3 regions of the Actimicrobium sp. CCC2.4 genome follow, and region 2 is predicted to be linked to each of the others. Evidence: predicted binding sites of a transcription regulator. Region 2 holds the regulator's gene; each other region holds the start of a gene.

Region 1 (10,745 bases), 140 kb from region 2:
TACCAGCAGATACAGCGCATCGGGCTGCGCTGCAGCGGCCTCAGCGATCAGCGTCGCGGCTTCGGGATCCTTTTGTAGGCCTTGCACCTGGCGTAATTGCGCCAGGAAATCATTGAGCATCCGGGATTCAGTGGGGGTCATCGTGATTCTCCATGGTGGTCGGGTAATAACCCGTCGTAGATGGGGTCGTCTGCGACCGTGTTCAAGATCGTGCGCGCCGGAAAACATCAGTTAAACTTCGCCGACGACCATGTCCGGATGCGGTCACCGTACAGGCTGCATCACCCGTTTCAGGAGAGCGCAATGCATCACGCAACCGATTACCAACCGAGGCCCGAACCATCCGGCCCCAGCCGATGCTGACCGATTTCAAATGGCCGGTACCGGCCCATTACGATGTCATGTCGGCGACCGGAGGCCTCGATGGCAATGACGTTGAAGCCGCCGATATCACGATGCACAACAATCGCAGCCAGGATGGCTTGCTCGTCAGGCTGGACGGTGCCGAAGCGTTTCTTGAATTCCGCACCCGTCGCGCAACGAGCAGCGTACGTATCGCCTTCGGTAACTTGCGTATGCTGCGCCTGACTGACCCGGTCGAGATGACGCAACTACTGCTCTCGGATGTGCTGACAGATGTCGCCACCGTCCCGTTGCTGAGCCAGAAATGCGTGATCAATTACCACCAGGGCGAGCCGTTCGTCACGCAGACGCGCGGACTGGTATCGAAACCCTTTGGCTTGTTCCTGTATGTGCCGGTCGACGGCAGCAGCGAAGTGATCCGCTGCTTTATCCCGGCAGAAGTCGTCAGGAACTACCAGATTGGCGAACAGCTCGGAAAAATCCTCGTCGATGAAAAAATCGTCAGCGAAAACAAAATCAGTGCAGGCCTCGAAAAGCAGGAACAGTTACGCACGCAAAAGCTGGGCGACTACCTGAAACAGCAAAACATCATCACCCAGGAACACATCGAAGCAGCACTGCAAAGCCAGAAAAACAAACCGCAATTACGGCTGGGTGAAGCCCTTCTGCAAGAAAACCTGATCACCGAATTACAACTGGCTGATGCGCTCACCGCACAGGCATTGAACCGCAAGGTGCCGCTAGGCGACATCCTGGTCGAGATGCACTTTGTCAGTCTCGACACGATCAAGCGCGTGCTGGCACAAAAACTGGGCATCCCCTTCGTCAACTTGCGTGGCTTCAAGTTCGATCCGGCGTTGATCAAGGCGGTGCCTGCCGATTTCGTGCGCAAGCACCACGTCATGCCGCTGTACCAGACCAGCACGCGCATGGTGGTGGCGATGGAAAACCCGCTGGCCAGCCAGCCTCTGCAAGAACTGGCCTTCACGACCAAACTGAAGATCGACCCGGTCATGGCCTCGGTCGATGACCTGAGACTGGTGATCAGCCAGGTCTATGGCACTCACAATGACGGCGGCAACATCGCCGAACTGGTCTACGAGCTCGGTGCCGACGATATTAAGTTTGATCTGCCGGCCGACATCATCACCGAGTCCGACAACACGCTGGTGCGACTGGTCAACAAGATCATCATCGATGCCAACGAACAGGGTGTCTCGGATATCCACATCGAAAACATGAAAGGCAACCGGCCCACACGGGTGCGCTTCCGCAAGGACGGCGTAATGCAGGCGTATTCGGAAATTCCGGCGCAGTTTCGCAGCGCCCTGGTATCGCGCATCAAGATCATGTGCCGGCTCGACATTTCTGAAAAGCGTCGCTCGCAGGATGGCAAGATGAACTTCGAGCAATACGGTCCGGCGGCGATCGAGTTGCGGGTGCTGACGATTCCGACTACCGAAGGTCTGGAAGACATCGTGATGCGTATCCTGGCGGCACCGAAGGCAGTCTCGATCGAGAGCCTGGGCTTGTCGACGTACGCCATTGAGGGGCTCAAGAAACTGGCTTTGAAGCCACATGGACTGCTGTTCGTCTGCGGTCCGACCGGCTCCGGAAAAACCACCACGCTGCACTCGCTGCTGAACTATATCAATACGCCCGAGCGCAAGATCTGGACCGTCGAAGACCCGGTTGAAATTACCCAGGATGGATTGCGCCAGGTGCAAGTGCAGGCCAAGATCGACTGGACCTTTGCCGCCGTGCTGCGCAGTTTCATGCGTGCTGATCCGGACGTCATCATGGTCGGTGAAACACGCGACCCGGAAACCGCCAAGACCGTCATCGAAGCATCGCTGACCGGTCATCTGGTGTTCTCGACGATGCACACCAACAGCGCCGCCGAGAGCGTGGTGCGACTGCTCGACTTCGGCCTCGATCCGTTTAACTTTGCCGACGCACTGCTGGGTGTGGTCGGGCAGCGGCTCGCGCGCCGCTTATGCAACCATTGCAAGACGTGGCATGAAGCCGATGACGAAGAGCTCGATATGCTCGCCAGCGAATACTGCTTCGAAACCGAGCTCGACAAAGCGGCCGTCCTGCTGCGCTGGCGCCAGCAATATGGCAAGAACGATGGTGCCATCACGCTGTACAAGGCAAGTGGCTGCGAACTGTGCAACGACAGCGGCTACAAGGGTCGGCTGGGCGTGCACGAAGTGCTGATCGCGACGGCTGCCGTAAAAAAGAAAATCCATGCGCGCGCCAATGTGCCGAACATCCTGCAGGTCGCCGTATCGGAGGGCATGATGACGCTGCGCCAGGACGGAATAGAAAAGATCTTCCAGGGCCAGACTGACTGGGAGCAGATCCGCGCCATATAGACCCCGCTGCGCCAATAAATATTGCACAAAATGTGAACTTTTGATAACTCCGGAAATGGATGGAACCTTTGTACTACCATCCGCAGTTGATGGTGTTGCAACATCGCCATCGGGTCTTACGAAAATACCATTTGGTCTTTCGGAGCACTACTTCTCGGAGCAACATCATGACATTTCAGACTCTCGCAACAGGTGCAGTGCTGGCACTGATCAGCATGGGTTCGCAGGCAGCGGTCAATATCGTCACCAACGGCAGCTTCGAGACCGAACAGATCAGCGCGCCGTGGACCTCATTGTCAACGGTCACCGGGTGGACTTCCTCGGACAACTTCGAAATCCAGCGCGGCAGTAATTTTGGCGGACAAAGCAACTTCAACGCTGCCGTCGATGGCATGCAATATCTGGAACTCAATGGTGCCAAGCTGACGACCATCGGACAGACCCTGCAGACCACGGCCAATGGCCTGTACGCACTGAGCTTTTTGTATTCGGGGCGGCCTGACCAGACTTCCAGTGAGTCGAGCTCGATGAACGTGCTCTGGAATGGCAATATTGTCGGTGCCGTTTCAGCCCCATTCAACTCGGGCTGGCAGTCTTATTCCTACTCGGTGCTGGCCAACAGCAGCAGCTCGTTCCTGTCGTTCGCCTCTACGGGACCCGCCTCGCAAATCAGCTACGGTTCCTATCTGGATGCGGTCTCGGTCAGCGCCGTACCGGAGCCGGGTTCTCTGGCGATGATGCTGCTGGGAGTGGGCATGGTCGCGTTCATTAGCCGCCGCCGTGATGACAAGTCGACGTTTGAACCAAGCTGAGCTGACCGCTCGCAAAACACTGGAAGCCGGATTGCGATCCGGCTTTTTTCATGTCTGCACTTCAGGGTTTGAGCGGCACCATCTCCAGCACCCGGGTCAGAAAACCCCACCGGTCAGCAACTTCCTCGATCTGTTTGCCGGTCGGTTTGCCGGCACCGTGGCCGGCCTTGGTCTCGATGCGGATCAGCACCGGTGCCGGTCCTGCCTGCGCAGCCTGTTCCGCCGCGGCGAACTTGAAGCTGTGCGCCGGTACGACCCGGTCATCATGGTCGGCGGTGGTCACCAGCGTTGCCGGATAGCAGGTGCCGGCGCGCAGATTATGCAGCGGCGAATACGCCCGCAACGCCGCGAACTGCGCGGCATCGTCGGACGAGCCATAGTCTGCAGTCCAGGCCCAGCCGATGGTGAACTTGTGAAAGCGCAGCATGTCCATCACGCCGACTGCCGGCAGTGCCGCACCAAACAATTCCGGTCGCTGCGTCAGCGCCGCCCCGACCAGCAAGCCACCATTGCTGCCACCACCGATAGCCAGTTTCGGCGTCGATGTGACCTTGTTGGCGATCAGCCATTCAGCCGCGCCGATGAAATCATCGAACACATTTTGCTTCTGTAATTTGGTGCCGGCCTGGTGCCAGCTTTCGCCGTACTCGCCGCCACCGCGCAAGTTGGGCACCGCATAGACGCCGCCCATTTCCATCCACGCCAGATTAGCCACTGAAAATACCGGTGTCAGCGAAACATTGAAACCGCCGTAGCCATACAAATAGGTCGGGTTGCTGCCATCGAGCTTGATGCCCTTGCGGTTGACGATGAACATCGGTACGCGCGTGCCATCCTTGCTGCGATAAAAAACCTGGCGCGTCTCGTACGCACCCGGGTCGAACGCCACCTTCGGCTGACGGATCACGCCGCTGGTATCGCTGGCGATGTCGTAGCGGTAGATCGTGGTCGGCGTAGTGAAGCCGGTGTACGAATAATAAGTTGCCGCCTCATCGCGCTTGCCGCCAAAACCGGACGCGGTGCCGAGGCCGGGCAAGCCGACGTTGTGCAGAAAGCGGCCATTCAGATCGAACACCTTGATCCGGCTGTGGGCGTCCTGCAGGTAGCTGCCGACCAACCGGTTGCCGACAAGGTTGGCCGACAGCAGAGTCTCGGGCGCTTCCGGTACCAGCTCTTTCCACTCGGCGACAGCTGGCTTGGCGATATCGATGGCGACGATGCGGCTGCGCGGCGCGTCCTTGTCGGTGCGAAACAGGAAGACCGCGCCGTTGTTGTCGATGAAGCTATATGCCGCATCGAAAGCATCGAGCAAGGGCACGACCGGATTCTTGTCATCGGCCAGATCCTTGTAATAGACCCGCGACTTGCGCTCGGTGCCCTGCCAGACGGTGATGATCAGGTACTTGCCATCGTCGGTGACGGTGCCACCGAAACCCCAGTCCTTGTGATCGGGACGGTCGTAGACCAGTACATCGGCGCTTTGTAGCGTACCGAGCTGATGGTAATAAAGCTTCTGAAAATAATTCGTCTCAGCCAGCTTGGTCGCTTCGTCAGGCGCATCGTACCGGCTATAGAAAAATCCCTTGCCATCCTTGCTCCACGACGCGCCGGAAAACTTCACCCATTGCAATTCGTCGGCCAGGTCCTTGCCGCTATCGATATCGCGGATCTTCCAGCTATTCCAGTCCGATCCGGAGGCGGCCGTACCGTAGGCCAGATAGCGGCCATCCGGACTGACTGCCATGCCCGCGAGCGCGACCGTTCCGTCTGCGGACAACGTGTTTGGATCGAGCAGCAGACGCGGCGTGGCTTCCAGCCCGGCCATCGTGTAGAGCACCGCCTGACTTTGCAGTCCATCGTTGCGGCTGATGAAATAGCGACCGCCCTCGCGGAACGGCACACTGAACCGCTCGTAATTCCAGAGTGTCGTCAGCCGCTCCCTGATGGCGCTGCGGGCCGGGATCTGTGCCAGATAGGATTGCGTCAACTGGTTTTGCGCAGCAATCCAGTCGTGCGTGGCGGCGCTGTTACCGTCTTCCAGCCAGCGATACGGATCGGCCACTTTGACGCCGTGATAGTCATCGACCTGATCGACAGTTTTGCTGACCGGGTAGGTCATCGGCGAGCCGCCCGGGCACTGCTGCGCGAGGGCACCCTGCATCGACATGACCGACGCCAGCACGACCGCGTGGCCGAGCGGCCGGATCACGCCGAGACCTGTACACCGCGCCAGAAGGCGACGTAGCCGGCGATCTGTTTGGCCGCGTCCTTGGGCTCCGGATAGAACCACGCAGCATCGGCATTGACCTTGCCGTCGACGACGACGTCGTAATAACTGGCCGTGCCTTTCCAGCCGCAGACGGTGTGCTTGTCACTCGGCGCCAGATACTGCTGATGGACGGCAGCAAGCGGGAAATAGGTCGTGCCCTCGACCAGTTCGATGGCGGCAGAATCGGCTTGCGCAATAACTGCGCCGTTCCAGGTAGCGGTTGGCATGGTGGCTCCGAAGGGTGGTGAACGATGGGTGGACAAAAATAACACACGCCACGACGCCGTGCAGGCAAATGCCGGAACCGCGTTCCGGTACGACTTTTATTTGTTTTCGTAGACCCATTGCAGCAGTGCGTCCTGCGCTTCGCCACCGCGCGCGGCATTCGGATCATTGATCAGGCAGACCACCGCAAACTGTTTGCCGGAGGCCGCTTGCACATAGCCGGCGATGCTGCGCACATCCTGCAGGCTGCCGGTCTTGATGTGGGCATGGCCGGACACGCCCTCGAAACGCAAGCGCTTGCGCATCGTGCCGTCGTAGCCGACCAGCGGCAGTGACGAGACGAATTCCGGCATCGTCGGTGCGCGGTAAGCGGCCATCAGCAATGCGCCCAGCGTGTGCGCCGAAATCCGTTCGAGCCGCGACAGGCCGGCACCATTTTCCAGCACCAGGCCGGTCGCATCGATCTGCCTGGTGGCAAGCCAGCCCGCGATGGCACTGCGACTGGCTGCGATGCTGGCCGGCTGCAGCTGCACCGTGCTACCCAGCGTCAGGAACAACTGGCGCGCCATCACATTGTTGCTGTACTTATTGACGTCCCGGATCAGCTCGGGCATGGTCGGCGATTCCCATTGCGCAAGGGCCACGGCATCTGTCGTCAGCACACCATCGACGACGCTGCCTTCGAACGTGCCACCCAATTCGGTCCAGAGCTGGCGGAAAACCAGTTCCAGATAACGGTTCCTGCTCAGCTGATACGGCGATAGTTGCCAGGATTTTTCGCCGCAACCGAGCGCATACGGGCCATCGAAACGGGCACCGGCAGGATCGAGCGTGGCACTGATCGCCGTGCGCCAGTCGCCTGTGCATTCGCCGCTGGTCAGTTGGGGCGGACGTATCGCATAAGCGCCCAGCGCCGGATCCAGCCTGACCTTCACCACACCTTGCGCGCGGTCCGGCATGAAGCTCACTGCCAGTGCATAAAAATTAAGCAGCAGCGCATCGGGACCAACGTTGTAGGCCTTCAGCGGATCACCATCAAACAGCGCAGGATCGATCACCGTGTCATCAAAAGCGCTGCGATCGAGCACCAGGTTGCCGCGGATATCACGCACGCCCTGAGCCCGTATTTTGCGCAAAAATAGCCAGAAGTTTTCGATGACAAGTTTGGGGTCGCCGCTGCCGCGCAAGATCAGATCGCCCTGCAGCAGCCCACTTTGGAGCGTGCCACGCCGGTAAGCTTCGGTAGTAAAGCTGTAGGTCGGACCAAGCAAATCAAGCGCCGCGCTGGTCGTCAGCAACTTCATTGTCGAGGCCGGATTGAGGGGCAGCCCGGGATTGAGGCTGAGCACGTTACGACCACTCGTTATCTCGATGACCTCGATACCGATACCCGAAGGCGCGATTCCTGCACGCTTGAAGGCTGCCGCGACCGGTGCCGGCAATCCCGCGTGTACCGTACCTGCAAGCAACAAAGTAAGCAGCACGACTTGGAGTCTCATCAGAATTCGCATAGCATTGCAACCATCTCGACAGATAAATATAAGCCCCGATTATCCCATGCGCCACTCGCCGTCTGATCAAGGAAACCCTATGCACTCCGCTCCACTCGCCGCTGACGATATGCTGGCACTGGATAACCAGTTTTGCTTCGCGCTGTACTCTGCCTCACTGGCGATGACCAAAACCTACAAACCCTTCCTTGAAAAACTCGGCATCACTTATCCGCAATACCTGGTGATGCTGGTGCTCTGGCAAAAAGACGATGTACTGGTCAAGCACATCGGCGAAAAACTCTTCCTCGACTCAGGCACGCTGACACCGCTACTCAAACGACTCGAAGCATTAGCACTAGTCATCCGCACGCGTGACGATATTGACGAGCGCCAGGTTCGCATCACTTTGTCCCGCGAAGGACGCCTGCTCAAACGCAAAGCCCAGGGCATACCGCAGCAAGTCGTCTGCGCCAGCGGCAAAACACCGACCACGCTGATCGGCATGCGTTCGCAATTGCTGCAGGTCCGGGATGGCTTGATCAACAGCAACGAGTAGCAATTTAAATTGCAAGCAATTAAATTGCACGCAATCTAATTGTGAGTTAGACTCAGGCACGCCATCGATCCCGATGCCTCTCTTTTCACTATTGGAAAAACCATGCAAATCATCTATACCGCAGAAGCAACCTCTACCGGCGGTCGTGAAGGCCGTTCGATCAGCAGCGACAAGCATATCGACCTGAAGCTGAGCACACCGAAAGAAATGGGCGGCGCCGGCGGCGACGGCACCAATCCAGAGCAGTTGTTCGCAGCCGGTTATTCGGCCTGCTTCATCGGTGCCATGAAATTCGTCGGCAATGCCACCAAGGTCACCGTTCCCGCAGATACCTCGATCCACGCCGAAGTCGGCATCGGTCCGAACGACAAGGGCGGCTTCGGCATCGCCGTGACGCTCAATATCAGCATCCCCGGCATGGACAAGGCCGCTGCGCAGACGCTGGTCGACAAGGCACATGAAGTTTGCCCTTACTCGAACGCTACCCGCGGCAATGTGGATGTGAAGATCGTTCTGGTGTGATGTGACGTAAAAGTTAGCGCTGCAGGCTGGTCCCGGACAACTATCCGTGACCAGCCTTTTTGCATTCTGACCTGAAGACATCCCGATCTTTGCAAGGCGACCGTCCGCGCTGCGGTGTTATCCGCACCGAAAGTCAGGAGCCTGTCGGACCCAGGGACAATCGGCTGCCCGAATCAGCACAAAAACAGGACAGGGCCTGACACAAGCCGGTCATGCCTTGTTTCTATGCGATGACTGACGCCGCGCGCGCACTCCGGTGGCGAGGCCGGCAGCAATTGCCGATCACTCTTTCTCACCGACCGCGCTTGAAAAACAAGCATGTCGCCCATATACTTAGCACTCGTCGGGAGAGAGTGCTAACAGCTCCTCCGGCGTGCCACTTTTCTGGTGCGGTAATGCTGCGCAGCGAAGTCATCTTTGCAGCAGTCTTGCCGCAAAACAATCGTAACCTACTGAACTTTAAGGAGTTTTCATGAACCTTCGTCCTTTGCACGATCGCGTCATCGTCAAACGCCTCGACCAGGAAACAAAAACTGCGTCCGGCCTCATCATTCCTGAAGCAGCTGCTGAAAAACCGGACCAAGGCGAAGTACTCGCCGTCGGTAACGGCAAGATTCTCGAAGATGGCAAAGTCCGTCCGCTGGATGTCAAAGTCGGCGACCGCGTTTTGTTCGGCAAATATTCGGGCCAGGCAGTCAAGATCGCCGGCGACGAACTGCTGGTCATGCGCGAAGAAGACATCATGGCAATCGTTCAAAAGTGATGCCGCTGGCCGTTCATCATGACCGGCCACGTGCGTCCTGCGCCGTGCGGCGAGCCCGCTACGGCGCAATTCCAACTGAATTCAAGGAGCTATAAACATGGCAGCTAAAGAAGTTATTTTCGGCGACGCCGCCCGTGCACGCATGGTCGAAGGCGTCAATATCCTGGCCAACGCAGTCAAGGTCACCCTGGGCCCTAAAGGCCGTAACGTTGTGCTGGAGCGCTCGTTCGGCGCCCCGACCGTGACCAAGGATGGTGTCTCGGTCGCCAAGGAAATCGAACTCAAAGACAAGCTCATGAACATGGGCGCGCAAATGGTCAAGGAAGTTGCTTCCCGCACCAGCGATAACGCCGGCGACGGCACCACCACCGCCACCGTGCTGGCACAAGCGATTGTCCGCGAAGGCATGAAGTTCGTTGCCGCAGGCATGAACCCGATGGACCTCAAGCGCGGCATCGACAAGGCTGTTGCAGCCACCGTCGAAGAGCTGGCCAAAATCGCCAAGCCATGCACCACGACCAAAGAAATCGCCCAGGTTGGCGCGATCTCGGCGAACTCGGACTACTCGATCGGCGAGCGTATCGCTGAAGCGATGGAAAAAGTCGGCAAGGAAGGCGTCATCACTGTTGAAGACGGCAAATCCCTGAATGACGAACTCGACATCGTCGAAGGTATGCAGTTCGACCGCGGCTACCTGTCACCGTACTTCATCAACAATCCGGAAAAGCAAACCGCGACGCTGGACAATCCGTTCATCCTGTTGTGCGACAAAAAAATCTCCAATATCCGTGACCTTCTTCCGGTGCTGGAACAAGTCGCCAAGGCCGGCCGTCCACTGCTGATCATCGCAGAAGACATCGAAGGCGAAGCGCTGGCAACCTTGGTTGTCAACAACATCCGCGGCATCCTGAAGACCTGTGCTGTCAAGGCTCCGGGTTTTGGCGATCGTCGTAAAGCCATGCTCGAAGACATCGCTATTCTGACCGGTGGTCAAGTCATCGCTGAAGAAGTCGGCCTGACACTGGAAAAGATCACGCTGGAAGATCTGGGCCAAGCCAAGCGTATCGAAATCGGCAAGGAAAACACCACCATCATCGACGGCGCCGGCCAGGCTGTTGCGATCGAAGCGCGCGTCAAGCAAGTGCGTGTCCAGATCGAAGAAGCGACCTCGGACTACGACCGTGAAAAGCTGCAAGAGCGCGTGGCCAAACTGGCCGGCGGTGTTGCAGTGATCAAGGTTGGCGCTGCCACCGAAGTCGAAATGAAAGAAAAGAAAGCCCGCGTCGAAGATGCACTGCACGCTACCCGCGCTGCGGTGGAAGAAGGCATTGTTCCCGGCGGCGGCGTTGCCCTGCTGCGCGCTC
Region 2 (10,745 bases):
CCGCGCTTAAGTACAAAGTGTTAGGCAAATGGGGCCCTACCACACTTTTACAAGGGGGATTATCTGCGGCCTGATTTGATTATTTTGGCGCTCCCAGACGATGGGCCTCGCTCGCGGCAATGGCGTTATCGGCGCTGACGGCCACTTTTTCGGCCTCGCTCAAGCGGGTCGGCCAGCCTTGCAGGTGACGTGCAGCAATCGTTGCCAGCGCCGCCACCCAGGTCGGTGATTCATTGACGCACGGGATGTAATGGAAGGCCTTGCCGCCGGCTTCGAGGAAGTCGTGCTTGGCTTCGAGCGAAATTTCTTCCAGCGTTTCGAGGCAATCGCTGGTGAAGCCCGGGCACATGATATCGACGCGCTCGAGGCCGTCTTTCGCCAGTTGCACCAGCGTCGGTGCGGTGTATGGCTGCAGCCATTCGGCCTTGCCGAAGCGCGACTGGAAAGTCACCAGCAGTTCGTCTTTCGGCAGGCCCAGCGCATTCCCGAGCAGGCGTGCGGTCTTGTAGCACTCGCAATGGTAGGGATCGCCCAGCAGCAGCGTGCGCTTGGGCACGCCATGAAAACTCAGCACCAGCTTGTTGCCGCGGCCGTTGGCATCCCAGTGCGCCTGCACGGTGTCCTTCAATGCCGAGATGTAGGCCGGATCATCGTGGTAGTGCTTGATGAAACGCAGCTCCGGAACATTGCGTACCTGGCGATAGTGACTGGTCACCGCATCGAAGATCGAGGCGGTCGTGGTGGCCGAATATTGCGGATACGCCGGCACGATCAGGATACGGTCGCAGCCCTCGACCTGCAATTTGTTGAGCACATCGGGCAGCGACGGATTGCCGTAGCTCATGGCGTAGTCGACCTGTACTGCGTGGCCCTGCTCGCCGAGCTGACCGCGCAACAGCATCGCCTGTTTGGCCGTGTGCACTTTCAGTGGCGAGCCTTCCTTGGTCCAGATCAGCGCGTATTTGGCGGCGGATTTGCTGGCGCGGATAGGCAGGATGATGCCGTTGAGGATCAGCCACCAGATCACGCGCGGAATCTCGACGACGCGCGGATCGGACAGGAATTGCTTGAGGTAGCGGCGCACCGAGGGTGCATCGGCGTGGTCGGGCGTACCCAGATTGACTAGTACGATGGCGGTCTTAACGGCGCTGCCGTGGGTGTACTCGGGGGCTTTGTTGAATGCCATTGCGGTGTTGCCTTTGACTAGCTGAGTGGTGAAATGGAATGAATAAGCGGATTCAGGAGGCCAGCAATTCGCGCGCATGTTTGCGCGTGGTGGCGGTAATTTCGATGCCGCCCAACATGCGGGCGATTTCTTCGACGCGCGACTTGCTGTCGAGCGCCGCAATCCGCGAGACGGTCTTGCCGGCGGCATTGAACTTGCTGACCTGCAGATGCTGGTTGGCCTGGCTGGCTACTTGCGGCAGATGGGTCACGCACAGGACCTGGCGTTCCTGCCCGAGTTTTTTCAGCAGGCGGCCCACCACTTCGGCCACACCGCCACCGATGCCGCTATCGACTTCATCGAAGATCAGGGTCGGGGTCGTCGTGGCCGTCGAGGCGATGACCGAAATGGCCAGTGCAATACGCGCCAGTTCGCCACCCGACGCTACTTTGGCGAGTGGCCGCGGCACGCTGCCGGCATGGCCGGCGACCAGGAATTCGATCTGTTCGATACCGGACATCGCTGGCGCGCACGGCACCAGCGCCACCTCGAACCGGCCACCGGCCATGCTCAACTCCTGCATCGCTTTCGTCACCGCCTCGCCCAGCAGGCGCGCCGCTGTCGTGCGCGCGGCCGATAATTTTTTTGCCAGCGCAAGATACTGATCCTTCAGTTTTTCTTCTTGCGCACGCAAGGCATCGAGGTCGCTGGCATCGGCCAGCTGGCGCAACTGCGCCGACAGGGACGCACATTCCTGCGGCAGTTCTTCCGGTGTCACATGAAACTTACGCGCGCTCGAATGCAGATCACCCAGGCGCTGCTCGACTTGCTGCAAGCGGCGCGGATCGAGTTCGAGCCGGCCCAGATAATCATTGAGCGCATAGACCGCTTCCTGCAACTGGATACGCGCCGGCTCGAGCAGGTCGAGCACCGGCTTGAGCCCGTCGTCGATATCGGCCAGCTTGCCCAGCCGCAGGTTCAGCGCGGTCAATTGCGACAGCATCGGCACCGTGCCGGATTCGGACTCGGAGAGCGCGGTCAGTGCATCCTGCGCGCCATCAATCAGACTGGCCGCATGCGACAGGCGGCTGTGCTCGTTGCTGATCTCGGTCCATTCGCCCTCCTGGGCGGCCAGCTTCTCGAGTTCGCCGACCTGCCATTCAAGGCGCTCGCGTTCGAGCAGGACGTTCTTCGCATTGGTTTCGAATTCTTCACGCTGCTTGCCCACTGCGCGCCAGCTTTTGTACGCGATACCGACTGCCCTGACCTGTTCCTGCAGGCTGGCCTGGGTATCGAGCAACTGGCGTTGCGCGTCGGTTTTCAGCAGCGACTGATGCGCGTGCTGGCCGTGGATATCGACCAGCAATTCGCCCAGGTCACGCAGCTGCGTGGCGGTGGCGGCAATGCCATTGATATAGGCTTTCGAGCGACCGGCATTGTCAATCACGCGACGCAGCAGCACGCCACCATCGGGACTGGCGAAGTCATGTCCGGCCAGCCACGCATCGGCTTCGGCATGGGTCGAATAGTCCGCGCTGATGTCGGCTTTGGCAGCACCGTCGCGTACCACGCTGGCGTCACCGCGTCCGCCCAATGCCAGCGCCAGCGCATCGATCAGGATCGATTTGCCGGCACCGGTTTCTCCGGTCAGGACAGAAAACCCGGCGGAAAAATCCAGCTCGATCAGGTCAACGATAACGAAGTCACGGATGGTCAGGGTGCGCAGCATGGTGATTCTTTTCAGGTGGGCCGGAGGCAAACAGGCGGCGTGATCGGAGCAGCTATTTTAGTCGGCCTTCTACCGACGGATATTCATTCCAGTGCAACTTCTCGCGCAGGGTATCGTAATAACTCCAGCCCGGCGGATGCAAAAACGTGATCGTGTGGGCCGAGCGGCGGATCACGATGCGGTCATGCAGTTGCAGACTGGCCAGCGATTGCATATCGAAATTGACGCTGGTATCGCGCCCGCTGATGAGGGTGATGACGATCTCGCTGTAGTCCGGCAGCACGATAGGCCGGTTTGACAGTGCATGCGGCGCGATCGGTACCAGCACGATACCGCCGAGGCTCGGGTGCAGCAATGGACCACCGGCCGACAGCGAATACGCGGTCGAACCGGTCGGCGTCGCCACGATCAGGCCATCGGAGCGCTGGTTGTACATGAAGTGACCATCCACATCGACGCGCAGTTCGACCATGCCGGAACCTGCCCCGCGCGAGACCACCACATCATTGAAGGCCAGTGCATTGAAGATCGGCTTGCCATCCCGGTGAACCACCCCTTCGAGCAGACTGCGGCGCTCGGATTCGATTTTTCCGTCGAGCATGGCGGTCAGCAGCGGCATCATCCGGTCCAGCGGAATATCGGTCATGAACCCGAGCCGGCCCTGGTTAATACCGATCAGCGGAATATCGAACGGCGCGAGCTGGCGGGCGATCCCGAGCATCGTGCCGTCGCCACCGACGACGATGGCGGCATCGACACTGGTGCCGATCTGTTCGGGTGTCATTTGCGGATAGCCGGTCATGCCGGTCGACAGCGCGGTCTCGTGTTCGACTACCACTACGTGGCCGGTGGCAATCAGAAAATCAGCGATTTCGCCGAGCGATTGTGCAATACCTGGTGCCGTCGGTTTGCCAACGATGGCGATGGTTTTCAGCGGGGGAACCGGCAGGCCGGAAGGAATGGGAAGCGACATGCTCCGGATTAGACCATAATTTGCAGCCCACTTGAAGGAAGCCCGGAGTGGACCCACCTTGCATTCTTATCCTGAAGAAAATCCCACCATGCAGCCAGCACCGATCAAGGCAGTTCTGTTCGACCTCGACGATACGTTATGGCCCATCGTGCCGACCATCATTCGCGCCGAAACCCTGCTGTTCGACTGGTTGCGCGCGCATGCGCCCGCCGTCACGCAAGAGCACACGATAGAGACGCTGCGCGCACGCAGGATGGCCCTGATGGAGGCCGAACCGCGCTATCGCATCGACCTGCCCGGGCTGCGCCACGCCGGCCTGACCGAAGCGTTTCATGCCAGCGGTGCCGACCCCGTGCATATCGACGGCGCGATGACGGTGTTCAATGACGCCCGCAATGCGGTGATTCCGTATGACGACGTGCTGCCATCGCTGGCACGCCTTGGCAGCCAGCTGGCGCTGGGCACGATTTCGAATGGCTCGGCTGACCTGGAGGCGATTGGCATGGCCGGGCATTTCCGTATCTCGATTGCCGCGCACCAGTTCGGCAGCGCGAAACCCGATCCGGCGATTTTCCTGGCGGCCTGCACGGCGCTCGATGTCGATCCCGCCGAAGCCGTGTACGTCGGCGACGATCCGCTGCTCGATGTCGATGGCGCGCAAAAAGCCGGCTTGCGCGCCGTCTGGATGAACCGTTTCGACCGCGTGCTGCCAGCGCACATCCGTCCTGATGCCAGTTGCACCAGCCTGCTCGAACTGGAACACTGGCTGGCTGACCGGATAGTGCTGGCCAGTCCGGCCAGCGCTCGCTAAGATACTCCCATGCAATTAGACGCCCGTGCCCAAACCCTGCTCAAGACTCTGGTCGAACGGTATATCGCCGATGGCCAGCCGCTTGGCTCGCGCGCGCTGGCGAAGATTTCCGGCCTCGACCTGTCCCCTGCGACGATCCGCAACATCATGGCCGACCTCGAGGAAATGGGCTTTGTCTCCAGCCCGCACACCTCGGCCGGCCGCGTGCCGACACCGCGCGGCTACCGGATCTTTGTCGATACGCTGCTGACGGTCGACGCGATTGACGAAAGTCTGCTGGAGTCGCGCATGCAATCGCGCATCCAGAGCGGCTCCTCGCAGAAGGTCATCGCCAATGCGGCGCAAGTGCTGTCATCGCTATCGCAATTCGCCGGCGTGGTGCTGACGCCGCGGCGCGAATCGGTATTCCAGCAAATCGAATTTTTACGGCTGTCCGAAAAGCGTGTGCTGCTGGTTATCGTCGCGCCCAACGGCGACGTACAAAATCGCCTGCTGCTGAGCGAAGTCGACTACACCCCGGCGCAACTGGTGCAGGCAGCCAACTTCATCAACCTGCATTACGGCGGACTGAGTTTTAGCGACGTGCGCAACCGTCTGCAAAATGAGCTGCGCAAATTGCGCGACGACATGACACCGCTGATGCACGCGGCTGTCGAGGTCGGCAGCGACGCGATGGCCGACAACAGTGATGAAATCGTGATCTCGGGCGAGCGCAACCTGCTGAGCGTGAGCGACCTGTCGTCGAACATGAATTCGTTGCGTAAATTGTTTGATCTGTTCGAGCAAAAAACCAGCCTGCTGCAGTTGCTTGATTTATCGAACCGCGCGACCGGCGTACAGATTTTTATTGGCGGCGAATCGAGCCTGGTGCCGCTGGAGCAAATGAGCATCGTCACCGCGCCGTATGAAATCAACGGCCGGGTGGTAGGCACGCTGGGGGTCATCGGGCCGACGCGCATGGCCTACGAGCGGGTGATCCCGATTGTCGACATCACGGCGAAATTATTGTCGAATGCGTTGAGTCATACGTAGGCATTGGCGGGGGCGGGTTCGCGGCGGACGGTGCACCTCCCGGCATCACCCGGAAATCAGTGCACCCGCTTAAAATCCCCCGACCCTACGCAGTCCGATGCACGCAACCCTTCTTCGTGCAATTTCCGTATAGCGCCAGCGAATGTTCCGCGATCGTGAAGCCGCGCTCGAGCGCGACCTTCTGCTGACGCTGCTCAATGTCTTCGTCGTAAAACTCCTCGACTCTTCCGCAATCCAGACAAACCAGATGATCGTGGTGGCTGCCTTCATTGAGTTCGAAGACCGCCTTGTTGGTTTCAAAGTGATTGCGATTTAATAGGCCTGCTTGCTCGAACTGGGTCAGCACGCGATATACGGTGGCGAGGCCGACATCCATGTTTTCGGTCAGCAGGATCTTGTAGACATCTTCGGCGCTGAGATGACGCACCTGGCTGTTGTGGAAGATATCCAGGATTTTCAAGCGGGGCAGCGTGGCCTTGAGGCCGCTGGCGCGGAGGTCCGTCGGGTTGTTGGACATGTTCTTGGCTAGGTAATGGGTAACTGCTTTATCATATAGCGCTTTGGCGCTTCGGCTCAATCAATCGAGATCCTTCATGCAAATGCTGCCCCCTGCTTTTATCCGCACTCCCCGCGCCATCTGCCGCTCTGCCGTACTCGGCACCGCTCTCGTGAGCATCGCGTTGCTGGCCGGATGTGCCTCCAAAAATCCGCTGATGGAAGCGCCTGCGAGCATGGCAGCCGGCCCCGCCAGTCCGGCAAGCAGCGCCAGCGCAGCCGAAATCGCCAGTGCCGCCCGCGCCAACGCCGGCATGCAACGCAGCGCACCGACCAGCGCACGCCGCTTCCTTGGCGTCCTGTCGCCGTACCGTATTGATATCCCGCAAGGCAATTTCATTTCCGAAGAAATGGTCTTGCAACTCAAGGAAGGCATGACGCCGGACCAGGTCCGCTTCGCGCTGGGAACACCGCTGATCATCGATATTTTCCATGCCGACCGCTGGGACTATGTGTTCCGCATGCTCAAGCGCAACGACGAAGTACTGTCGAGTCGCGTCACGGTCTACTTCAAGGATGGCCGCGTCAGCCGCTTCGAAGGTGGCAACTTGCCGACCGAAGTGGACTATCTCGAGATGCTGGCCGGCGGCGTACCGCAAAAAGTCAAACCGCTGGCACCCACGGTACCGGTCGCTCCCTCATCGGCCCGCCAGCCGCAATAAATTTTTCCGGATCACCGACATGACTGCATTGAAAATCGCCATCGCCGGCGCCTCCGGGCGCATGGGTCGCATGCTGGCAGAGACCATTCTGGCCACCGCCGATACCCGCCTGACCGGCGCGCTCGATGTCGCCGCTGCACCGGCCATCGGCAACGATGTCACGGCGTTCCTCGGCAAGACCAGCGGCGTGGCCATCTGTGCCTCGCTCGCCGATGGCCTTGCCGATGCCGATTTCCTGATCGACTTCACCCGTCCGGAAGGCACGCTGGAACACCTGGCCTATTGCGCCGAGCACGGCATCAAGATGATCATCGGCACCACCGGCTTCGATGCCGCCGGCAAGGCCGCGATTGCCGCCGCCGCCGAGCGCACCGCGATCGTGTTTGCGCCCAACATGAGTGTCGGCGTGAACGTCACGATGAAGTTGCTGGAACTGGCCGCGAAGAGTTTTTCGGAGGGCTACGACATCGAAATCATCGAAGCCCATCACCGCATGAAAGTCGATGCGCCGTCCGGCACCGCGCTGCAGATGGGCGAAGTCATCGCCAGCACGCTGGGTCGCGACCTCGATGAAGTCGGCGTCTTTGCGCGTCATGGCGTGACCGGCGAACGTGATCCGTCGTCGATCGGCTTTGCCACCATCCGCGGCGGCGATATCGTCGGTGACCACACGGTACTGTTTGCCGGCATCGGCGAGCGCGTCGAGATTTCGCACAAGTCGTCGAGCCGCATCACCTATGCCCACGGCAGCCTGCGCGCGGCGCGCTTTCTGGCTGACAAAACTACCGGCCTGTTCGACATGCAGGACGTCCTCGGCCTGCGTTAATCACACTAGTCGCGGCGGATCAGCTGCCGCGATAGGTCGAATACGCCCACGGCGACACCAGCAGCGGCACGTGGTAATTCTCGGCCGCGCCGGCAATGCCGAAAGCCAGCGTCACGCGATCCACAAAACGCGGCAGCGGCACCACGACACCCTGCCCCTCGAAATACGCACCGGCAGCAAACACCAGTTCGTACAGCCCGGGCAGTAACTCATCGCCCGCCAACAGCGGCGCGTCGCAGCGCCCGTCACTGTTGGTGACAACACTGCGCAGCAATCGTCGGCTGCCCGATTCGATTGCGTACAATTCAATGGCGACACCGGCCGCCGGTTTGCCGCTGGTGATATCCAGCACATGGGTACTGAGCTTGCCCATTTCGTTCTCCATATCGGTTGCCTGAAACTACTTATCATCCAGATCATATAGGTGCACGGGTCAGCCGATATAGTATCTGGCGTATAGGTAGCATCGAGATCGCTTCCATTCATCATCCATTGCGAGGTAACGCGTGACCGACCCGACTCCGAATTATCCGCGTGACCTGATCGGCTACGGCGCCCGTCCGCCGCATCCGCACTGGCCGGACCAGGCCCGTATCGCGCTGCAATTCGTCCTCAATTACGAGGAAGGTAGCGAGAATTGCGTGCTGCATGGCGACCCGGCCTCTGAGACCTTTCTGTCCGAAATCATTGGCGCGCAAGCTTTTCCGATGCGCCACATGAGCATGGAATCGATGTATGAATACGGCGCGCGCGCCGGCCTGTGGCGGGTACTGCGACTGTTCGAGCAACGCGAATTGCCGCTGACGATCTTTGCCGTCGCGATGGCGCTGCAGCGTAATCCGGAAGCGGTCGCCGCCTTCGGTCAGCTCGGCCACGAAATCGCCTGTCACGGCTTGCGCTGGATCAGCTACCAGCAAGTCGATGTCGCTACCGAACGGGCGCACATGACCGAAGCGATCCGCCTCATGCGCGCACTGACCGGTGCCGCGCCGCTGGGCTGGTACACCGGCCGCGATTCGCCGGCCACCCGCCGGTTGCTGGTCGAGCACGGCGGCATGCGCTACGACGCCGACAGCTATGCCGACGATCTGCCGTTCTGGCAGCAGGTCGACATCACCGCCGCCGATGGCACTGCGCAGCGCAAATCGCACCTAGTGGTGCCGTACACGCTCGACACCAACGACATGCGCTTCGCCGCAGCACAGGGATTCAACAGCGGCACGCAGTTCTTCGATTACCTCAAGGATGCCTTCGACGTGCTGTACGAAGAAGGTGATCCGGACGGCCTGAACCAGCCAAAAATGCTGTCGGTCGGCCTGCACTGCCGCATCATCGGCCGACCCGGTCGCCTCGCCGCACTGAGTCGCTTCCTCGACTATGTGCAGGCGCATGACAAGGTGTGGATCACACGCCGCATCGATATCGCCGACCACTGGCACACCAACCATCCACCAAGGGCTGACGCATGACACCTACTTTAGCGACGCTCAACGACAGCGACAGCACGACCTTTGCCGGCACACTCGCGGGCATTTACGAACACTCGTCGTGGATACCGGAACGCACCGCAGCAGCACGTCCATTTCGCACATTAGCTGCCCTGAAACTGGCATTGCAAGCCACCGTCAGCGACGCCACCGAAGCCGAGCAACTGGGCCTGATCCGCGCCCATCCGGAGCTGGCCGGCAAGGCGGTCCTGACCACCGAATCAACCGGCGAGCAGGCCGCCGCCGGACTGCACCTGTGCAGCCCTGACGAATACGCCACGCTGCAGCAATGCAATGCCGACTACCAGGCGCGCTTCGATTTTCCATTCATCATCGCGGTCAAGGGTCCGGATGGATCGGGCTTGTCGCGCGCGGCCATCATCGCGGCCTTCACGCGCCGGCTGCGGCAACAGCGCACCGACGAGATCGCTGAAAACCTGCGTCAGATCCACCGTATCGCCGAACTGCGCCTCAACGCCCTGTTCGATTGCCAGCCGCTGCTGGGCCAGCAGATCATGCAATGGAGCGACACCCTCGGCGCCTGGTCCGATGACGCCAGCGGCCTGACCTGCGCCTACCTGACCGCCGCGCATCGCCGGACCGCCGCGCAACTGCTGCAATGGATGCAGGACGCCGGCATGGAAGCGCGCATCGACGCCGTCGGCAACGTGGTCGGCCTGTACCGCAGCCCGAACCCGCAAGCCAAAACCCTGATGACCGGTTCACATTACGACACCGTGCGCAACGGCGGCACCTACGATGGTCGCGAAGGCATCCTGCTGCCGATCGCCGTCATCGCCCACCTGCACCAGCGCGGCGAAACCCTGCCCTTCCATGTCGAGGTAATCGGCTTTGCCGAAGAAGAAGGCGTGCGCTACAAAAGCACTTTCCTGGGCAGCAATGCGATCACCGGCCACTTCGACATGTCGCTGCTGGCGCGCACCGATGCCGACGGCATCTCGATGCGCGACGCGCTCGAGCATGCCGGCCACGACTTCACGCAGATCGCCGCCATCGCCCGCCATCCGGCCGATTATCTCGGCTTCATTGAAGTCCATATCGAACAGGGACCGGTGCTCCTGCAACGCAACCTGCCGGTCGGCATCGTCACCTCGATCGCCGGCAGCTCGCGCTATCTGCTGACGCTGACCGGCGTGGCCAGCCATGCCGGCACCACGCCGATGACGATGCGCAAGGATGCTGCTGCCGCTGCGGCCGAAATCATCCTCGCGGTCGAACAGCGCTGCAGCATCGCGCCGTCGCTGGTCGGCACCGTCGGCCAGTTGCAGGTGCCGAACGGCTCGGTCAACGTGATCCCCGGCATGTGCCATCTGTCACTCGACATCCGCGCCGCCGATGATGCGGTGCGCGACGCCGCCGTAGCCGATATCCTGCGCACCGTCGATGCAATTTGCGCGCGACGTCAGATTGATGTGCAGCGCGAACTGACAATGCGTGCCGCCGCAGCACCGTGCGCGCCCTGGCTGATGCAGCAATTGTCGGCC
Region 3 (10,745 bases), 930 kb from region 2:
TTCCTGGGTCTGGCCGGCATGCCGCGCCGTATCGCTGACTACCCGGCGCAGTTCACCGATTTCAATATGCTGGCCTCGATAGGGGCTGCAGGTTTCGCGGCTTCGCAACTGTACTTCTTGTTCATGGTCATATTGCCGTCGATCCGTGGTGGTGAAAAAGCCCTGGCCAAGCCATGGGACGGTGCAGAAGGTCTGGAATGGACAGTGCCAAGTCCGGCACCGTTCCATACATTTGAAGTTGCCCCGGTTTTCAAAGGCTGATGACAAGGCGGGTTTCGGCCCGCCTTTGAACGATATTTATGGCTACTCCAAACAAACCAAGTAATTTGCGCACTGCGCTAGTCCTTGCCTCGATCGCCGTCATGTTTTTCGCCGGTGTCGTGGTCAAGCACGTCTGGTTCGGTTGACGTGACGACGCCGGAACCAATCGAGACAGAAGAGAGCTATAAGCGCTACGCAAAAAAAATCAACGGCGTGATGATGGGCAAGTTGCTGGTCATCGCAGTGCTGATGTTCGGTTTCGGTTACGGACTCGTCCCGTTGTATAAAAAGATATGCGAGTTGACCGGTTCAAATGTACTGAGCACGCAGGAATCGAGTGCCGCGTCGGCGGTGCGCAATACCCAGATTGATACCTCTCGGTATGTGACGGTTGAGTTCGATGCCAATGCACAAGGTCCATGGCGTTTCCGCCCTACGGTAAATAGCGTACGCGTGCATCCGGGTGAGATGGCCAATGTGGTCTATGAAGTAGTGAACAAGGAGAGTCGTGCAATCAATGCGCAGGCTATCCCGAGTTACGCGCCGCAAGAAGCGGCGGGCTACTTCAAGAAGCTCGAATGTTTTTGCTTCAAGCAGCAGACGCTAGGTCCAAACGAGGCACGGCAAATGCCGGTGGCTTTTTATGTGGATCCGGATTTGCCGAAAAACGTAACGACAATCACCTTGTCCTATACGTTTTTTGAGGTGGGCTTGCCAGGCAAGACGGCAAGCAATTAGGAAGGTGGTCGCAGCAATGCAGGAACAGAACAAAGCAGCAAAGCGGAAGATCTCGTTTTTCGCCACGATGAGGACCGTATTCTGGTCTTTTTTCGGAGTCGGGAAAGGCAAGAAATCAGTCAGTGATGTCGAGAATCTCAACCCGGTTCACGTCGTCATCGCCGGCATACTTGGTGCCCTGATCCTGATCACGGTGCTGATTGTCATCGTCAAAATAGTGCTGTCAAAAGTCGTAATTTAAATTTGGTTCAGGAGATGTGAATGAGTGCTCAACAAGCTGGCGCGTCAAGTTATTTCATACCGGGTCCTTCAGCGTGGCCCGTGATGGCAGGTGCCGCGTTGCTGGTGACCATGCTCGGAGCTTCCGGCTGGGTCAACGGTACTTCGTGGGGCATGCCGGTCAACATGATCGGATTGCTCGCTGTACTGGTCGTGCTGTACAAGTGGTTTGGTGATGCGATCGCCGAATCCGAAGGCGGCAAGTATAGTGCGCGTATCGATGTGTCGTACCGCTGGAGCATGGCTTGGTTCATCTTCTCGGAAGTGATGTTTTTTGCCGGTTTCTTTGGCGCCTTGTTCTATGCGCGTAGCATTTCGATGCCGTGGTTGTCGGACCTGGATCACAAGGTGCTCTGGCCTGACTTTGCCGGTCACTGGGGCAACACCGGTCCCGCTGGTACCGTCGAGGCGTTCAGCACGATGGGGCCGTTCCCGATCCCGTCCATCAACACCGCGCTGCTGCTGACCTCCGGGGTGACACTGACGTTGTCGCATCACGCGATACGCCTCGGTCACCGGATGCAAACGGCAGCGTGGTTGTTCGCCACAATTATGCTGGGCGCGATCTTCATGGGTTTTCAGGTGTATGAGTACATGCATGCTTACTCGGAACTGAACCTGAAATTAACCTCCGGCATTTACGGTTCGACCTTCTTCATGCTGACCGGTTTTCACGGTTTTCACGTGACGCTGGGTGCCATCATGCTATCGGTGATTCTGTATCGCGTGCTCAAGGGACATTTCACGGCAGAGCAACATTTCGGTTTTGAAGGTGCCGCCTGGTACTGGCATTTTGTCGACGTCGTCTGGCTCGGTCTGTATGTCGTGGTGTACTGGCTGTAGGGCGATCGCCGGGGTCTTCCGGCCATAAAAAAGCCGCACTTCGGTGCGGCTTTTTTTACGGATGGCGAGTCCGGCAAAGGTCAGTGAATTCCGGTAGGCTGTATCCAGCCCATCTTGTACGACACCAGCAGCATGACGAACATGGCGATCGAGAATCCGACACGCATCGCCAGCGCGTAGACAGTGCGGTTGGTCTTGCCCTTGTCTTTCATCAGGAATACGAATGCCGAGCCGAGGCTGCCGATGATGAGAATGAAACCGATGGCGATAAGAATTTTCATGGGGCGTAATGTGCCGTTCCGGTACCCGCTTCCGACTGCGCAAAAACGCATGCGGAACACCAAACATAGGCCTGTGTAAAAAGTTTATTGTAATGCGAATCCGATTCCACTTCCGCCTCATTCCCTTCATTGCTGCTGCCTTTCTTGTGCTGCTGGGCATTTTCCTCGCGCAATGGCAGACCCGTCGGGCAGCTGAAAAACAGCAGATCGAAACACAGTTGACGGCCCGTGCGTTGGCACCGGTACTGGCCCTCGGGACGGCACCGGTACAAGCCGATGCGCTGGAATATCGTCGGGTCAGCGTGCGCGGCGAGTTTGTCAGTCAATGGCCGGTGTATCTGGACAATCGCCCGCAAGGTGGCAGACCCGGCTTGTATGTCGTGATGCCGTTCAGGATTGCCGGCGGCACAAACCATGTTCTGGTCGAGCGTGGCTGGATCGCACTCAACACGGCGAACCGGACAACGATGTTGCCCTATCAAACGCCGGTTGGCGAGATCGAGATCAGTGGTACTGTGCGTCGCCACGCCGGGCGTGTCATGCAATTAGGCCGTGCCGCCGAACTGAAGCCGGGTGCGCTGTTGCAGAACCTCGAGATCGTTGATTTTTCCAAAGCCTCGGGTTTGGCCATGCAACCGGTCTTGATTGAACAGGCCACTACGCCAGGTGCAGCGACAGACGGGCTGGTGCGCGACTGGCCCACTCCTTCAAGTGGTATCGACATGCATCGTGGCTATGCCTTCCAGTGGTATGCACTGGCCGTGATGGCTTTTCTCTTTTTTGTAGTGACAGGATTCCGACGTGAACCAGACTGACCAAACTACCCCCGCAAACGCACCGTCAACCGATCGCCAGGCATCGGGGCGCTGGAAACTGTTTGCCATCCTCGGCGTTTGCGCTTTCCCGCTGATCGCCTCGTACGTCACGTATTACGTGATTAAACCGCAGGCGCGCACCAACTACGGCGACTTCATCGATTACACGGTTCATCCGATTCCCGCCGACCTGAATACCACGACACTCGATGGCGCGCCAAAGGGGTTAAAAGACCTCGAAGGTAAATGGCTCATGCTGACCGTCGACGGCGGCGCTTGTGCTGAAGCCTGCAGCAAGAAGCTGTATGACATCCGCCAGTTGCGGGTGGCGCAGGGTCGCGAGCGGGATCGTCTCGAACGGGTCTGGCTGATTACCGATAAGGTTCCGCTGGAAACCCAGATCATCCGGGAGTTTGATGGCACGCAAATGTTGCGCGCTCAGGCTGATGCCGTCGCCAAATGGCTGCCGGCCGAAACGGGTACCACGGTCGCCGACCACATTTACCTGGTCGATCCGCTCGGCCGGTTAATGATGCGCTTTCCAAAAGATCGTGATCCTAATCTGATCAAGAAAGATCTCGGTAAGTTACTCAAAGCTTCCAGTATTGGATAACGCGCGATGCTGATTCAACTAGCCATAATGGGTGTGCTGGCAGCGCTGTTGCCGCTGTCTATCGTCTGGGTATCTGCGGATGCTGACAAGTACCGAAAGCTGTCCTGGGTCACCTTGTTCCTGACTTTCGACCTGATCATCTTTGGTGCCTTCACGCGGTTGACCGATTCCGGGCTGGGTTGTCCGGACTGGCCTGGTTGCTACGGCCATGCCAATCCGCTGCAGGCACATGCAATGATCAGCGCCGCACAGAGCGCGATGCCGGAAGGTCCGGTCACAGTGTTCAAGGCCTGGGTCGAAATGATCCATCGATATCTGGCCATGGGTGTCGGCGTCCTCATTGTGTCGCTGATGGTTATCGCATGGATCCGCTGGCTCAAGTCGGCGCGCAGCGACGTGCGTTTTGCGCCTACCATGCCGACCCTGCTGTTTCTGTTCGTTTGCCTGCAAGGCGCGTTTGGCGCGTTCACGGTGACGATGAAACTGCAGCCGATTATTGTGACCGGACACTTGCTGCTGGGGCTTGGGCTGTTGTCGATGCTGACCTGGCTCAACGCGCGCCAACGTCCCCATCCGCCCGTTGCCGCACAAGCTGCCAGCCTGCGTGGTCCTGCGCTGGTCGCCTCCGGATTGCTGCTGGTGCAACTGGCACTTGGTGGATGGGTAAGCACGAATTATGCGGCGCTGGCTTGTTCAGATTTCCCGCTGTGCCATGGCCTCTGGTGGCCGCAAATGGATTTTGAAAACGGCTTCGCGCTGTGGCGCAAACTCGGCATGACTGCCGATGGCGAGTACCTGCCGTTCCCGGCATTGACGGCAATCCACTTCGTCCATCGTGGCTTTGCCTTCGTGCTGTTCGCCGTGCTTGGGTGGGTTGCCTGGCGCGCTTCCCGGATAGACGGCTTACGAGTGATCGGGCGCGCGGTATTGGGGGCCTTGTTCTTGCAGCTCTGTACCGGTCTCGCGACCGTGTATTTCAGCTGGCCGCTCGCCATCGCCGTCATGCATAATGCGGGCGCCGCATTGTTGGTGCTGTTAGTCACCATGCTAAACTACAAGACCCGGCTGGCACACGACCACGCGCCTGCTTTCGCCACACGCACGCCGCCGGCGTCCTGACTAATTCCGCTGACTTTTCCTGAATGACCACGCTGACCTCTTCTACGCCGAATCGCTTTGCCCAGTACTGGGCGCTGACCAAACCACGCGTGACACAACTCGCCGTGTTTTGCGCCGTCATCGGCATGTTCCTCGCGACGCCTGACCTGCCTGACTGGCGGGTAGCGTTGCCTGCGACGATAGGGATCTGGTTGCTGGCTGGCGCGGCCTTCGCCGTCAATTGCCTGGTTGAACGCGAGATCGATGCACGCATGGCACGGACCGCCCGGCGCCCGATGGCGCGCGGTGATATCACGGTGCCGCAAACGCTGGTGTTTTCGGGTGTGATTGGTGGCGTCGGTACAGGTGTGCTGTACTACTTCGTCAATCCGCTGACGATGTGGCTGACTTTCGCGACCTTCATCGGTTACGCGATCATTTACACGATTATCCTGAAGCCGGCGACGCCGCAAAACATCGTCATCGGCGGACTGGCTGGAGCGATGCCGCCAGCCCTTGGTTGGGCTGCTATCGCCAATGATGTGCCGATGCAGGCTTGGATTCTGGTACTGATCATCTTCATCTGGACTCCGCCGCATTTCTGGTCGTTAGCGTTGTACCGGCGCGATGATTATGCCAAGTCGGGTTTGCCGATGCTGCCGATCACGCATGGCATGGTGTTCACGCAGTTCCATATCTGGTTGTACACCATTGCATTGGTAGCAACCACTTTCCTGCCCTATGCAGTGAACATGAGCGGGCTGATTTATCTGGTTTCGGTGATTTTGCTGGACATCGTCTTTATGTGGCACGCATGGCAGGTCTACAAACACTACACTGACCAGGTGTCCCGCAAGATGTTTGCCTATTCGATCCTGTACCTCGGACTGCTGTTTGCCGCGCTGCTGGTCGACCATTACTACAAGATATAACTCCCATGCGCCTGATTCCAAGTCTCCTGCTACTACTCTCGCTGACTGCCCTTGCCGGATGCGAGCAAAAGCAATCTGCCAGCGGCGACATGAAGTTTTCGCCGGTGAACAGCCAATTCAAGAATACCGATGTGACCGGGTTGCAATACGCCAGGGATTTTGCCTTGACCGACCATAACGGCAAGGCGCGCACGCTGGCCGATTTCAAGGGCAAGGCTGTGCTGGTCTTCTTCGGCTATACGCAATGTCCCGATGTCTGTCCAACCACGATGGCAGAAATGGCGACCGTCATGAAAGAACTCGGGCCCCAGGCCGACAAGGTTCAGGTGCTGTTCGTGACGCTCGATCCGGAACGCGATACGCAGGCTCTGCTGTCGCAATACGTCCCTGCGTTCGATGCGCGCTTCCTGGGCCTGTATGGTGATAATGCGGCGACGGTCGCGGTCGCAAAGGAATTCAAAATTTTCTATCAGAAGGTGGCGGGCAAATCTGCCGATAGCTACACCATCGACCACACTGCCGGCAGTTACGTATTCGATCCACAGGGCAGGGTGCGACTCTTCGTCAAGCACGGTCAGGGCGCAGCACCAATTGCACACGATCTCAAGTTATTGCTGGATCAGTCATAAAAAAAGGGCGCTCCGAAAAGCGCCCTTTTTATTTGTCCGGCCAAGCTTACGCAAAAGCAGCCAGCGAACCCTTCATCTTCTTCAGGGCAACTGCTTCGATCTGCCGAATACGTTCGGCTGACACGCCGAACTCTTTGGCCAGTTCATGCAGCGTGGCGCCCGAGCCGTCGTCATTGGCGAGCCATCGCGCTTCGACAATCCGGCGTGAGCGCTCGTCGAGCTTGTTCAATGCCTGCGACAGTCCATCGCTTTGCAGGCGATCGTATTGCTGCGCTTCCAGCACGCTGGTCGGCTCGTTACGATCCGAAGACAGATAGGCGATAGGCGCGAACTTGTCGTCCTCGTCATCTGTCGGGGCTTCGAGGGCAATATCGCGACCGGATAAACGCGTTTCCATTTCGATGACTTCTTCGCGCTTGACGTTCAATGTCTGCGCCAGTGCCTCGACCTGCGCCGGTGTCATTGAATCCAGCCCTGTCTTGTGGCTGCGCAAATTGAAGAACAGTTTGCGCTGTGCTTTGGTCGTGGCGACCTTCACCAGACGCCAGTTCTTCAGGATGTACTCGTGCATTTCGGCTTTGATCCAGTGCATTGCATACGACACCAGTCGCACACCTTGATCGGGATCGAATCGTTTGACGGCTTTCATCAAGCCGATATTGCCTTCCTGAATAAGGTCGGCGTGTGGCAAACCGTAACCCAGATAGCCACGGGCGATCGAGACGACCAGGCGCAAGTGCGACAAGACCATGCCCTGCGCAGCACCCAGATCGTTCTGGTCGCGCAGGCGGCGTGCGAGGGACATTTCTTCTTCGTGCGTGAGCATCGGCAAGCGATTGACTGCCGAGATATAGGAATCGATATTGCCGAGAGTGCCGGTAAAACCGAGGGCCAGGGCGTTGCCCGGCGCGACAGATGCGGTTTCAGGTGCGGTTGTTTTCATTATTTCTCCTTGCTTCCTTATTAGGAACAGACCAGTTATCGAGACAAACCGGCCGCTGACAGAGGGCATCTTAGCACTCTGGCAGGATGAGTGCTAATGACGATAGTGTGAGTTCCGGATAGTGTCAGGCTATGGTGTTGCGTCAGGCGGTATTCATTGCATGCATGTATTGGAGCCAAATAGCGCACCGAAGTTGCAACCCGATTGTTATCGAATTGTTGTCAACTTGTTGCAGATGCAGCCAAGTGCCGTGACACCGACAAGACCGCACCAGCAACGCCCAGCAGCGCGCCAAGCCCGAGTAACAGCATCGTGGCGAGTGGATCCAGCGCAACGAGCGTGAACTCGGATGCATAGAGTCGGGCAAACTCGGCAACCGCGGCATTGACCGGCCGCAGGATAAGTGCCACAGCCACCATCGCCAGGCCGGCAGCACAAAGTCCGAGTAAGGCTCCGGTGTAATAGAAGGGCCGATAGATGAAGGTATCGGTGGCACCGACCAGTTGCGATACGGCGATCTCTTCGCGTTGCGTCAGTACCTGCAAGCGAATCGTGTTGAATACGACGGTCACGACGACGATACCCAGCGTGCCGGCCAGTATGACGAGCACCACGCCGAGCAAGTGGACCAGTGCTGCCAGGCGTTTGATCCAGGCCGAGTCGACCTGCACGTGCTTGATACCGGCTAGTGCCTGCAGGCTGGCAGCAATCGCATCGACTGCTCCGGCGTCGGCGGCATTGTCAAAGCGCGGCAGCTTGATCAGGTAGCCGTCCGGCAGCGGATTCGTGCCCAGAATATCTAGTGTTTCCGATAAGCCCGATTGCTGCTTGAGCATGTCGAGCGCTTTCTCGCGCGGTAGGAATTCGACTTTGCCCGGATGCTTGCTGTCTTGCAGGACCCGCCGGATATCCTTGCCAAGCGCAAGCGCGTCATTGCGCGTGACGGCCATATCGATAAAGACGCTGATCTCCGGTTCGACGACCAGCTGCCCTGATAGAGGACGCAGATTTTCCAGTACCGTCAGGCCGGTCAGCGGCAGGGCAAAGGCGATCGCAATGACGACGGCATTGATCAGGAAACTGGCCGGCGCACCGAGCGCGTTCCGGAAGGCCTGGCGCAACGCAAAGCCGTGCTGTCTCAACCAGATGTTCATGCGGTGGTCCTTGCTGGCCAACTGTCGACCAGCTGTCCTTGTTTCAGATAAATCACCCGGGCGGCAGTGCCCAGAATTTGTTCGTCATGCGACGAGATGACGCAGGTAACACCGGCACCATGGAACGACTTCAGCGCATCAAGCACCAGATTGGCGCTGTCGCGGTCAAGGTTGGCGGTGGGCTCGTCGGCCAGAATGATCTGCGGCCGGTTGACGATGGCACGGGCAATCGTGACGCGTTGCTGTTCGCCGCCCGACAGTGACAGCGGTGCCACCTGTGCCTTGTCGAGCAGACCGACGCGCTCCAGCGCCGCACTGGCGCGTCGTCCGGCATCGGCGCGCGTGGCACCACAGACCAGCAAGGGCATCATCACGTTGGCCAGTACGGTTCGGTCCTGCAGCAGGCGTTGCTGTTGCAGGATCAAGCCCAGATTACGTCGCAAATACGGCAGGCCGGAACGATTGAGCTTGCCGATGTCCTGGCCATGCACGCTGACCGTGCCGCTGCTGGGTCGCTCGATGGCGGCGATCAGTTTGAGCAGCGTGGACTTGCCTGCGCCGGACGGGCCGGCCAGGAAGACCATCTCGCCATCCGCGATGTCGAGCGTGACGTTGGACAGGGCGACAGCGTCGCCGGCATAGCGTTTGGAGACCTGATGGAATGCGATCATGGGAGCGTAGGGCAGGCCTTAGTCGGTGGCTTCGCCCAGCAGGGCGGTGACGAATTCGTCGGCGTTGAACGGTTGCAAATCTTCGATCTGTTCGCCGACTCCAATAAAATAAACCGGTATCGGCCGGGTCCGGGCAATGGCAGCCAGTACGCCGCCCTTGGCCGTGCCATCGAGCTTGGTGACGACCAGTCCCGTCAAGCCGAGTGCGTCATCGAAGGCCTTGACTTGCATCAGCGCGTTCTGGCCGGTATTACCATCGATGACCAGCAGGATTTCATGCGGTGCGCTTGGCATCGCCTTGGCGATCACGCGCTTGATCTTCTTGAGCTCTTCCATCAGATGCAGCTGCGTCGGCAACCGGCCGGCGGTATCTATCATCACCACATTGGTCTTCTTTGCCATGGCCGAATGCACCGCATCGAAGGCTACCGCTGCCGGATCGCCGGATTCCTGCGCGATCACCGCGACATTATTGCGCTCGCCCCAGATCGTCAATTGCTCGCGTGCTGCCGCGCGGAAGGTATCGCCGGCAGCCAGCAACACGGACTGTTGATTGGCTTGCAGGTGCTTGGCAAGTTTGCCGATGGTGGTGGTTTTACCGGCGCCGTTGACGCCGGTAATCATTATCACCAGCGGCTGGTGGCGGCCCAGTTCCAGCGGTTTTTGCAGCGGGCTGAGCAAGCCGATCAACAGCTTGCGCAGCGCCGATTTGACTTGCGCAGCTTCGGTCAGTTTCTCGTCCTTGACGCGGCGCTTGAGTTCGGACAACAGGAAGTGCGTCGCGTCGACGCCTGCATCGGCCATCAGCAGGGCTGCTTCGAGTTCTTCGTACAGATCGTCGTCGATGCGCGCACCGACGAACAGTGTGGTCAGGTTGGCCGATGTTTTTGACAAGCCTGATTTCAGGCGGGCCAGCCAGGATCGTTTGACCTCAATTGGTGGTGCCGGCGTTTCTTCCGGCGGGGGCGGAGCGACGACTTCCGTGACGGGCACCGCTGCCGGGAGTGCAGCATCTGATAACGCTACCGTGACGGCTGCGTGCGCGGGTTCGGTCTTTGGTTTTTTTTTGAAGAAGCTGAACATCGGCATGTAGTTGGAGGCTTCGCAGGGCGGCTGCGCACGGAAATCTGGAGCTGCTGGCATTCTAGCAGAGCAAGGCGGTGCCAATTCCGTGCGGTGGCGGCCGTATCGATGAATTTACGTGCTTAAACTGGCTATACTCCGGTGCGATTCGCGCCCGCTGTGCCAAAACCTGGATGGCGGGATAATTATTTACCTTCGATCCATGACCATGCCCAAACAGCCTAGCAAGAAACCTGCTCCCAAACCGCGTCCGGCTCTGGCCCATCAGGTCCGTATTATCGGTGGCGACTGGAAGCGCACTCCGCTGCCGGTGGTGGAATCGGCCGGATTGCGGCCAACCCCGGACCGGGTACGCGAAACGGTGTTCAACTGGATAACGCACCTGATTGATGGGCACTGGTCCGG

Evidence for each region. The regulator HrcA, encoded in region 2, represses chaperone genes, less so after heat shock. The targets are predictions, from matches to a motif close to TTAGCACTCNNNNNNNNNGAGTGCTAA.
Region 1: a site for HrcA is predicted at 8,952-8,978, ahead of RHM62_RS17475 (co-chaperone GroES). Genes of this name have one in related genera too.
Region 3: a site for HrcA is predicted at 7,503-7,529, ahead of rpoH (RNA polymerase sigma factor RpoH). Genes of this name have one in related genera too.

Annotation. Positions count from the first base shown of each region.
Region 1 is NZ_CP133777.1:3,792,217-3,802,961, forward strand. It holds gene RHM62_RS17435 (DUF2076 family protein) at 1-141, opposite strand, end outside; gene RHM62_RS17440 (GspE/PulE family protein) at 357-2,741, shown strand; gene RHM62_RS17445 (DUF642 domain-containing protein) at 2,909-3,553, shown strand; gene RHM62_RS17450 (prolyl oligopeptidase family serine peptidase) at 3,615-5,720, opposite strand; gene RHM62_RS17455 (DUF427 domain-containing protein) at 5,759-6,049, opposite strand; gene dacB (D-alanyl-D-alanine carboxypeptidase/D-alanyl-D-alanine-endopeptidase) at 6,146-7,546, opposite strand; gene RHM62_RS17465 (MarR family transcriptional regulator) at 7,638-8,096, shown strand; gene RHM62_RS17470 (organic hydroperoxide resistance protein) at 8,199-8,618, shown strand; gene RHM62_RS17475 (co-chaperone GroES) at 9,091-9,381, shown strand; gene groL (chaperonin GroEL) at 9,479-10,745, shown strand, end outside.
Region 2 is NZ_CP133777.1:3,935,723-3,946,467, forward strand. It holds gene hemH (ferrochelatase) at 80-1,186, opposite strand; gene recN (DNA repair protein RecN) at 1,239-2,894, opposite strand; gene RHM62_RS18150 (NAD kinase) at 2,947-3,867, opposite strand; gene RHM62_RS18155 (HAD family hydrolase) at 3,956-4,678, shown strand; gene hrcA (heat-inducible transcriptional repressor HrcA) at 4,688-5,710, shown strand; gene fur (ferric iron uptake transcriptional regulator) at 5,796-6,227, opposite strand; gene RHM62_RS18170 (outer membrane protein assembly factor BamE) at 6,304-6,927, shown strand; gene dapB (4-hydroxy-tetrahydrodipicolinate reductase) at 6,947-7,753, shown strand; gene uraH (hydroxyisourate hydrolase) at 7,773-8,126, opposite strand; gene puuE (allantoinase PuuE) at 8,260-9,222, shown strand; gene RHM62_RS18190 (allantoate amidohydrolase) at 9,219-10,745, shown strand, end outside.
Region 3 is NZ_CP133777.1:717,480-728,224, forward strand. It holds gene ctaD (cytochrome c oxidase subunit I) at 1-261, shown strand, start outside; gene RHM62_RS03395 (cytochrome oxidase small assembly protein) at 300-407, shown strand; gene RHM62_RS03400 (cytochrome c oxidase assembly protein) at 409-999, shown strand; gene RHM62_RS03405 (DUF2970 domain-containing protein) at 1,016-1,240, shown strand; gene RHM62_RS03410 (cytochrome c oxidase subunit 3) at 1,261-2,121, shown strand; gene RHM62_RS03415 (twin transmembrane helix small protein) at 2,202-2,402, opposite strand; gene RHM62_RS03420 (SURF1 family protein) at 2,411-3,217, shown strand; gene RHM62_RS03425 (cytochrome C oxidase subunit I) at 3,204-3,830, shown strand; gene RHM62_RS03430 (COX15/CtaA family protein) at 3,837-4,949, shown strand; gene cyoE (heme o synthase) at 4,973-5,860, shown strand; gene RHM62_RS03440 (SCO family protein) at 5,866-6,489, shown strand; gene rpoH (RNA polymerase sigma factor RpoH) at 6,536-7,432, opposite strand; gene RHM62_RS03450 (ABC transporter permease) at 7,654-8,586, opposite strand; gene RHM62_RS03455 (cell division ATP-binding protein FtsE) at 8,583-9,257, opposite strand; gene ftsY (signal recognition particle-docking protein FtsY) at 9,276-10,340, opposite strand; gene rsmD (16S rRNA (guanine(966)-N(2))-methyltransferase RsmD) at 10,543-10,745, shown strand, end outside.